Regions from separate parts of the Enterobacter sp. genome, predicted to be linked through region 1. Evidence: riboswitches for the same ligand, from Rfam matches in the RefSeq annotation. Region 1 holds a riboswitch; the other holds the start of a gene.
What was found. Region 1 has a riboswitch for thiamine pyrophosphate ahead of thiC (phosphomethylpyrimidine synthase ThiC). Riboswitches for the same ligand answer to the same signal wherever they lie in the genome.
Positions count from the first base shown of each region.

Region 2: it holds a riboswitch for thiamine pyrophosphate, as region 1 does, so the genes downstream of both, thiM (hydroxyethylthiazole kinase) here and thiC (phosphomethylpyrimidine synthase ThiC) in region 1, are expected to answer to the same signal.

Region 1 is NZ_CDRQYH010000064.1:6,066-10,908, reverse strand. It holds gene thiE (thiamine phosphate synthase) at 1-488, opposite strand, end outside; gene thiC (phosphomethylpyrimidine synthase ThiC) at 488-2,383, opposite strand; TPP riboswitch at 2,463-2,571, opposite strand; gene rsd (sigma D regulator) at 2,626-3,123, opposite strand; gene nudC (NAD(+) diphosphatase) at 3,219-3,992, shown strand; gene hemE (uroporphyrinogen decarboxylase) at 4,031-4,843, shown strand, end outside.
Region 2 is NZ_CDRQYH010000006.1:10,562-15,404, forward strand. It holds gene ACWYRJ_RS03380 (hypothetical protein) at 1-103, opposite strand, end outside; gene ACWYRJ_RS03385 (YadA C-terminal domain-containing protein) at 317-1,390, opposite strand; TPP riboswitch at 2,006-2,103, shown strand; gene thiM (hydroxyethylthiazole kinase) at 2,139-2,909, shown strand; gene thiD (bifunctional hydroxymethylpyrimidine kinase/phosphomethylpyrimidine kinase) at 2,906-3,706, shown strand; gene ACWYRJ_RS03400 (GntR family transcriptional regulator) at 3,749-4,495, shown strand; gene ACWYRJ_RS03405 (PfkB family carbohydrate kinase) at 4,469-4,843, opposite strand, start outside.

The DNA.
Region 1 (4,843 bases):
GCGACGGTGGGGTAATCGGCAAGGCGTTTAAGATGACTCGCCAGCTGCGTCAGACCCTGCGGTGCGGAGGGCATCTGCTTGGTTTGCGTCGGGAAGACGTGGCCCAGCGCGATGTAAGAGGGACGGGCCGCCAGGGCCACGTCGATCTCCATGTCATCGTGCGTTGACACGCCAAGACGCAGCCCGGCTTCACGGATAGCGCTTAGATCCGTTGTTTCGAGGTCTTCCTGACCCAGATGCACGCCGTACGCCTGGTGCTTAACGGCCAGTCGCCAGTAATCGTTGATAAACAGGCGGGCGTTATACCGACGCCCCAGCGCGATGGCGGCAACCACATCGGCTTCCACCTCGTCATCGCGCTTATCCTTGATGCGCAGCTGGAGGGTGCGAACGCCTGCCTCCAGCAGTCGCTCTATCCACGCCACGCTGTCCACCACCGGATAGAGCCCTAAACGGTAGGGGACGGGTGGGAAATCGGGCTGGTACATTACGCCTCCTCTTTTTTGAGGTAGATTTCGCCGCCTTTGGCGCGGAAGGTTTCAGACATGTCCGCCATGCCCACTTCAATGGTTTGCGCTGCGGCGTAGTCACGCACTTCCTGGCTGATTTTCATCGAGCAGAATTTTGGCCCGCACATAGAGCAGAAGTGCGCGACTTTGCCTGATTCCTGCGGCAGGGTCTCGTCGTGATAGGCGCGGGCGGTGAACGGATCCAGCGCCAGGTTGAACTGGTCTTCCCAGCGGAATTCAAAGCGCGCCTTCGACATGGCGTTATCGCGGATTTGCGCGCCCGGATGGCCCTTGGCCAGATCCGCCGCGTGGGCGGCAATTTTGTAGGTAATCAGCCCCTGCTTCACGTCCTCTTTATTTGGCAGGCCGAGGTGCTCTTTCGGCGTCACGTAGCAGAGCATGGCGCAGCCGAACCAGCCGATCATCGCCGCGCCAATGCCTGAGGTGAAGTGGTCATAGCCCGGTGCAATATCGGTGGTCAATGGCCCCAGGGTATAGAACGGCGCTTCGTGGCAGTGCTCCAGCTCCTCGGTCATGTTGCGGCGGATCATCTGCATCGGCACGTGTCCCGGACCTTCAATCATCACCTGCACGTCATACTCCCAGGCGATTTTGGTCAGTTCGCCCAGCGTGTGCAGCTCGGCAAACTGCGCTTCGTCGTTCGCGTCGCGAATAGAGCCCGGACGCAGGCCGTCGCCCAGCGACAGAGAGACATCGTACGCGGCGCAGATTTCGCAAATTTCGCGGAAGTGCTCGTAGAGGAAGTTTTCCTGGTGATGGGACAGGCACCACTTCGCCATGATGGAACCGCCGCGCGAGACGATGCCGGTCAGACGCTTCGCGGTCATCGGCACGTAGCGCAGCAGCACGCCCGCGTGAATGGTGAAGTAGTCCACGCCCTGCTCGGCCTGCTCCAGCAGGGTGTCGCGGAACGCTTCCCAGGTGAGGTCTTCGGCAATGCCGTTGACCTTCTCCAGCGCCTGATAAATCGGGACGGTGCCAATCGGTACCGGGCTGTTACGCAGGATCCATTCGCGGGTTTCATGGATATAGCGGCCGGTGGAGAGATCCATTACCGTGTCCGCACCCCAGCGCGTGGACCAGACCAGCTTTTCCACCTCTTCTTCGATGGAGGAGGTGACGGCCGAGTTACCGATGTTAGCGTTGACCTTCACCAGGAAGTTGCGGCCGATAATCATCGGCTCGGATTCCGGGTGGTTAATGTTGGCGGGGATAATCGCGCGGCCGGCGGCCACTTCGTCACGTACAAATTCCGGCGTGATGTTCTCCGGCAGACGCGCGCCAAAGCCTTCACCAGGATGCTGATAGCGCAGCACTTCACTGCGGATACGCTCGCGACCCATGTTTTCACGGATGGCGATGAACTCCATCTCCGGCGTGACGATACCCTGGCGGGCGTAGTGCAGCTGGGTCACGCATTTACCTGCTTTAGCACGTTTTGGCGTCAGCAGGCCGGTAAAGCGCAACTCGTCCAGGCCGTCGTCGGCCAGGCGCTCTTTGGTGTACGCAGAGCTGAGCACGCTCAGCTCTTCGCAGTCGTTACGCGCGTCAATCCACGGCTGGCGCAGCTTTGCCAGCCCCTGCTGGACGTTGATGGCAACATCAGGATCGCCGTATGGGCCGGAGGTGTCATACACCGGCACGGCTTCGTTGTCTTCATACTGTGGATTCTCTTTGCTGCCGCCGATAAGCGTCGGGCTGAGCTGGATTTCGCGCATCGGAACGCGGATATCGTCCTGCGAGCCGGAAATGTAGATGCGTTTCGAGTTGGGGAAAGCGGTGCCTTCCAGCGTGTCGATGAAGTGTTGGGCCTGTGCGCGCTGTTCGCGGCGGGTCAGTTTTACAGTAGACATAGCTCATTCCAAAAGTGAAGGACATGGCTTGTCAGACGACGGATGAAGCAAGAGAGGATCGCCCGGGGGGCGATACAACAGCAGTGTGACTCTTGTTCCCTTCGCAGGTATTAGCCTGATCAGGTTCCGCGGATCCCGAATTAACGGTCTCAGCCCGGCTTTCGCTCTGGGCACTCCGACAAGAAAAATCCCCCTCGTGAGAGGGGCGAATGGTTGTAAATTACTCGTTAACGATTAAGAACTCAAGCAGGGCGCGCGACGTTCTCTTCGTTACTGATGTTCAAATCATTGTCCAGGGCGAGAGAGATCAGCTTATCTTCCAGCGTGAATCGCTCCTCAAGCGCTTCGCCGAGGTCGGATAGCGCTTTCTGGAACTCAAGATAGTTATCGTGATCGATGGCATTCTCGAGCGTGGAATCATAGTAATCCATGATCTGCTGGGTATTGGCTTCCAGCAGCGGATAGAGCTTGCTGGCCGCTAAATACGGCGTTGTCCCTTCCATTTCGCGGATAATGCGTTCATAAATATTGAAATGGCCGTCGGACAGATAGTCGACCAGGCCCTGACAAAAATCATCCAGCGCTTTTTCGTTCAATCGCATAAACGATTCTTTGCCAGGCTTAATGCCGACCAGATTGTAATAAGCCACGAGTAGATGCTTGCGCACATGCAGCCAGCGATCCACCAGTTTGTTACTTCCTCTAACGCGCTCAGTCAGGCTTTCTAGCTGGTTTAACATGGTCGACTCCGCAAAGTGTAGGATTGAATCTGCTCATCCAGAATGTAACCACAATGCTAACAACATGTCAGTGAAGCGAAGGTAGTGCAATAGATATGGATCGTATTATTGAAAAATCAGATCTGGGTTGGTGGATCGTCAGCCACGAACAAAAATTATGGTTGCCCGGTGGAGAACTGCCCTACGGTGCGGCGGAAACGTTCGATCTCGTGGGCCAGCCTGCGCTAGAGATCGGCGAGTGGCAGGGTGAGCCCGTGTGGTTGATCCAGCAAGCGCGCCGTCAGGATATGGGATCCGTTCGCCAGGTGTTGGATCTGGACGTGGGCCTGTTCCAGCTGGCGGGGCGCGGCGTGCAGCTGGCGGAGTTTTATCGCTCGCACAAATACTGCGGCTACTGCGGTCATACCATGCGTCCGAGCAAAACCGAGTGGGCGATGCTCTGCAGCCACTGCCGCGAGCGCTACTATCCGCAAATTGCGCCGTGCATTATCGTCGCTATCCGCCGGGATGATTCCATTCTGCTGGCGCAGCATACCCGTCATCGCAACGGCGTACACACCGTGCTGGCCGGCTTCGTCGAGGTGGGCGAAACGCTGGAGCAGGCGGTGGCGCGCGAGGTAATGGAGGAGAGCGGCATCAAAGTGAAGAACCTGCGCTATGTCACCTCCCAGCCGTGGCCGTTCCCGCAGTCGCTGATGACGGCCTTTATGGCCGAATATGACAGCGGCGAGATCGTTATCGATCGGAAAGAGCTGCTGGATGCGAACTGGTATCGCTACGACGATTTACCGCTGTTACCACCGCCGGGTACCGTGGCGCGTCGGCTGATAGAAGATACCGTGGTGATGTGTCGGGCCGAGTATGAGTAGTGTTACACTGAGGCCATGACGCTTAAGGAACTGCAAAAATGACCGAACTGAAGAACGATCGTTATCTGCGTGCGCTGCTGCGCCAGCCCGTTGATGTCACCCCGGTGTGGATGATGCGCCAGGCGGGACGCTATCTGCCAGAGTACAAAGCCACGCGCGCGCAGGCGGGCGATTTTATGTCGCTTTGCAAAAACGCCGAGCTGGCCTGTGAAGTGACGCTCCAGCCGCTGCGCCGCTTCCCGCTGGATGCGGCGATCCTCTTCTCGGATATTCTGACCATTCCGGATGCGATGGGCCTTGGCCTGTACTTCGAAACCGGTGAAGGTCCGCGTTTCACCTCTCCGATCAAAAGCAAAGCCGACGTGGACAAGCTGCCGATTCCCGATCCGGAAGGCGAGCTGGGCTACGTGATGAACGCCGTGCGCACCATTCGCCGCGAGCTGAAAGGGGAAGTGCCGCTGATTGGCTTCTCAGGCAGCCCGTGGACGCTGGCGACCTATATGGTGGAAGGGGGCAGCAGCAAAGCCTTCACCATGATTAAAAAGATGATGTACGCCGAGCCGCTGGCCCTGCATGCGCTGCTCGACAAGCTGGCGAAGAGCGTTACGCTCTATCTGAACGCGCAGATTAAGGCGGGCGCGCAGTCGGTGATGATTTTCGATACCTGGGGCGGCGTGCTGACCGGGCGCGATTATCAGCAGTTCTCCCTGTATTACATGCATAAAATCGTCGACGGCCTGCTGCGTGAAAACGAAGGTCGCCGCGTGCCGGTGACGCTGTTCACCAAAGGTGGCGGCCAGTGGCTGGAAGCGATGGCGGCAACCGGCTGCGACGCGCTGGGTCTCGACTGG
Region 2 (4,843 bases), on a different contig from region 1:
CGTCTTTACTCACCCCCTTGCTTTGACAATCCGCCATCCATTGAGCTGGTGAGGAACACGCAGCAAGATATAATACAGCCGCTATCATCATTAACTTTTTCATTATTGCCTCAGTAATTACAATTATAAATATAGGTGCCTAACATCAAGCCGATCCATATCCCTAATAAAATAAAAGTGAGATACAAAACAGCGGAGATAAAAATGTACTTTGTCATTTTATTTGCGAGCAGCAATGTATTGAGTTATAGCCAGCTGATCAAAACTCATGGGCGATTTCTTTAGCTCACTGGCATTTTGTTTTAATACTGTAACATCACCATCCGTATGATGCGGACGCCGCAACAATTTCATTGCCGTTGGATGTACCTGATGTAGAGAGAGTAGCAGCTACATTCTCAGCGAACTTATGACGGTAGCCGATCGCATAACCTTGCGCATCTTTGAAGTTGGCAGCACCGACGGCAACCGCGTTATCTGTATCAACGTAATGCAAACCAGCAAGAGAAGCAGCGCCAGCGATACCAGCACGATATTCCTTGCGATCCTCATTCTGCTGATTCTCCAGAGAAGAGAACTTAGCGTTATTTTGACTCTCTAACGCAGTAATACGTGATTCATGATTCGCTAATTGTGCGCTGTGATTCTGAATTGTCGCTTCCTGTGTTTGCTGGCGTGACTGAACGGTAGCAACAGCAGATTTATTCGCTGCGGCTACCGTTTCTGCATCGACAGCTAAAGATTGCGCATAAGCGCCCGTATTAAATGCCTGAGTCGCTTTGCCAGAGGCATCCTGAAGTGCTTGATCTTGTCTATCCTGATCGGCGTTGAAAATGCTTTTATCTACCTTACTTGCTAGCGCTTGAGTGTTGGCGTCTGCTTTGTTGTTCGCATTGGTCGCGGTGATGTCAGTTTTATCTACTCTCGTGTTTGTATCAATAATTGCTTGACCGTTAGTAATAACGCCTTGTAAAGCCGCGTCTGCTTTATTATTAGTGTTATCAATCAATATATTCTGTTTGTTATCAGTGATTGTCTGATCTGCTTTGTAATCGTCGACTTTCTGGTTAAGGATAGCGTTAGCTTGAGTGTTAGCATTTACGCCATCTTGAGCGGTGTTAGCTGTATCTTGTGCTTTATTAATAGCTGTATTTGCTCTGTCAATATCGCCCTGAAGGTTATAGATTTGCCCGTCTTGCTTAATGTTACTCCCCTCAATGTTATCAAGGTTATAGGCGGTTTTATCGGTACCCTGAATTTGAATGTGAGCACCTGGATTGTTGACGTTATCGTCAAGGTTTATGTTTGCTTCCGCAGCATTTGCAGTATTCATTGAACCAGCAAACACAAAACCAAAAACAGCGATAGCTGTTGTATTTAAATAGTTCATTTTAAAGCTCTCATCATCACTACAAGAAAAAATAAAGTAAGGGCGCTATCCTGGCGGGAAGATACAACGCCTTGTTATATCTGAAATAATTCACTATTAACGTTGAAAATTTTGGTTTGATAACTTATTTCGTAACGTGCAGTAACTATCTATGAATGTGTAATTTTGATTATTGATCTAAATCATAAATAGCAGGAATAGCAAAACGAACCGTTCCAGAAAAGCTCGGCTTAATAATCTTATAATACAATAAGATAGCGATTCATAATGGATGAGAGTCAAATTAGATATAAAACACTAATACATTAAATATATTTAAGTGTTTTGATTTGAATGGGTTAATAATACACATAACAGTTTATGTAAATTTATGGTTTTTTGCCGATTATTTATTATCGAACCTTTCGTCAGCTTCGAATGAAAATAAATTCAGCTCATTTTTGTTCCGGGATATACCAGGAAAAAATATTTATGTTGAAGATGCTAGCGAAAAAGTGTTTAGGGAGATTCATAACGCGATCGCTGCCGTGATAAATCAAAACCCCTTGCGCCTGGCCTGTGGCCACGGTTACACTGAATGAGAACATTGATTTCAATAAATCATTGTTTTAAAAGTATTTTGACTCGGGGTGCCCTTCTTCGTTGAAGGCTGAGAAATACCCGTATTACCTGATCTGGATAATGCCAGCGTAGGGAAGTCAGATGCCTTCCCGGTCATCGCTTCTTCACGCAAGGCAGGAGCGAACCCATGCAGCCTGACCTGCTCGATTTACACGTTTTACATCACTTCCGCACCCGTTCTCCGCTGACCCATTGTATGACCAATGATGTCGTACAGACCTTTACGGCCAACGTTCTGCTGGCGCTTGGCGCATCCCCGGCGATGGTGATTGAGGCCGAAGAGGCCGAGCAGTTTGCCGCGATCGCCGATGCGCTGCTGGTCAACGTTGGCACGCTGACCGCGCCGCGCGCCCAGTCGATGCGCCGGGCGATTGAGAGCGCGGTGGCGGCAGGCAAGCCCTGGACGCTGGACCCGGTTGCCGTGGGCGCCCTGACGTTCCGCACCCGGTTTTGCCATCAAATCCTTGCCCTGAAACCGGCGGCCATTCGCGGCAATGCCTCTGAAATCCTTGCTCTTGCCGGGATGAGCCCGGGCGGGCGCGGCGTTGATACGACCGATACCGCAGCCAGCGCGGTGCCCGCTGCACAGGCGCTGGCTCGCCAGACCAATGCCGTTGTGGTCGTCACCGGCGAGGTGGATTACATCACGGACGGGCAACGTACCCGAACGGTTACCGGCGGTGACCCGCTGATGACGCGCGTGGTGGGCACCGGGTGCGCGCTCTCTGCCGTTGTGGCGGCGAGCTGCTCGCTGCCGGGTGACCGGCTGGATAACGTCGCTGCCGCCTGCGGATGGATGAAACGAGCCGGAACGGTCGCGGTTGCGCAGTCGCGTGGCCCGGGCAGTTTTGCCAGCGCGTTCCTGGATGCGCTCTATACGCTGGAGGAGCAGGCATGAAGCGGATTAACGCCCTGACCATTGCCGGCACCGATCCCAGCGGCGGCGCGGGTATCCAGGCTGACCTGAAAACATTCTCGGCCCTTGGCGCGTACGGCTGCTCGGTCGTTACCGCGCTGGTGGCGCAAAACACGCGCGGCGTGCAGTCGGTCTACCGTATCGAGCCGGATTTTGTTGCCGCGCAGCTGGATTCTGTGTTCAGCGACGTGCGCATCGATACCACCAAGATCGGCATGCTGGCCGAGACGGATATTGTGGAAGCGGTGGCCGAGCGGCTTAAACGCTATCAGGTGCAAAACGTGGTGCTGGATACCGTCATGCTGGCAAAAAGCGGCGACCCGCTGCTTTCGGCCTCCGCCGTGGAGACGCTGCGTACAAAACTGCTGCCGCAGGTGGCGCTTATCACGCCCAATCTGCCGGAAGCCGCCGCGCTGTTAGGCACATCGCATGCGCAAACGGAACGCGAGATGAAAGCGCAGGGAAACGCGCTGCTGGCGATGGGCTGCGGCGCGGTGCTGATGAAGGGCGGTCATCTTGACGATGCTGAAAGCCCGGACTGGCTCTTTACCCGCGATGGCGAAGTACGTTTTACCGCGCCGCGCGTGCAGACCAAAAACACCCACGGCACGGGCTGCACGCTCTCCGCCGCGCTGGCGGCGCTGCGTCCCCGGCATGAAGGCTGGGCCGATACGGTTAGCGAAGCGAAAGCCTGGCTCTCGGCGGCGCTGGCAAAAGCCGATACTCTGGAAGTCGGTCACGGTATTGGGCCGGTTCATCATTTTCATGCATGGTGGTAACCCAGTATACTGGCAGGAAACACCACGCCTGAGAAAACAGAGATGGAACAAGCGCATACCCGGTTAATCGCTCAACTGAATGAACGGATCGCCGCGCCGGACAACACGCCGCTGTACCTGAAATTTGCCGAAACGGTAAAAAATGCGGTGCGCAGCGGGGTGCTGGAGCACGGGAATATTTTGCCCGGCGAGCGCGATCTGAGCCAGTTAACCGGCGTGTCGCGCATCACCGTGCGAAAGGCAATGCAGGCGCTGGAGGAAGAGGGCGTGGTGACGCGTTCCCGTGGATATGGCACGCAAATCAACAACATCTTTGAATATTCGCTGAAAGAGGCGCGCGGGTTCTCGCAGCAGGTGGTGCTGCGCGGCCAAAAGCCCAATACGCTGTGGGTCAACAAGCGGGTGGTGAAATGCCCGGAAGAGGTGGCTAATCACCTGTCGATCTCCCCGGACAGCGAGGTTTTTTTACTTAAGCGCATTCGCTATGTGGATGACGATGCGGTGTCGATTGAAGAGTCCTGGGTCCCGGTCGGGTTAATTCCCGATCCGGATGCCATTGGCATTTCGCTGTACGACTACTTCCGCAGTCAGAACATCTTCCCGCAGCGCACCCGCTCAAGGGTGAGCGCCCGCATGCCGGACAGCGAGTTTCAGGCGCACATTAAGATGGATGAAAAAATACCGGTGCTGGTGATCAAGCAGGTTGCGCTTGACCAGCAGCACCGTCCGATTGAGTACAGCATCAGCTACTGTCGCAGCGATCTATACGTCTTTGTGTGCGAGGAGTAATTCCTCACGAGTCGGGGCGCAATCGCCGCCGCGGTGGCTGACCACCCAGGACGCCACGGCATTCCCCAGCAAAACGGCGTCTGCCAGTGACCATCCCGCTGCCAGCCCTGCCAGCGTGCCGCCCGCGTGGCTGTCGCCAGCACCAATGGTGTCCACAACCGTCGCCGGGAACGCCGGAACAACGCCCGAGGCGTCACCCTCATACCACATAGCACCGTCTTTATCATGGCGCACAATTAGCGCGGCGCCGAAGCGTTGCTGCCACACTTCACCCAGGTTTTCAGACTCCACACCTAATCTTTCAGCTGCAAGTTCCGCTTCCTGACGATTGAGCGACACGATTGGCCT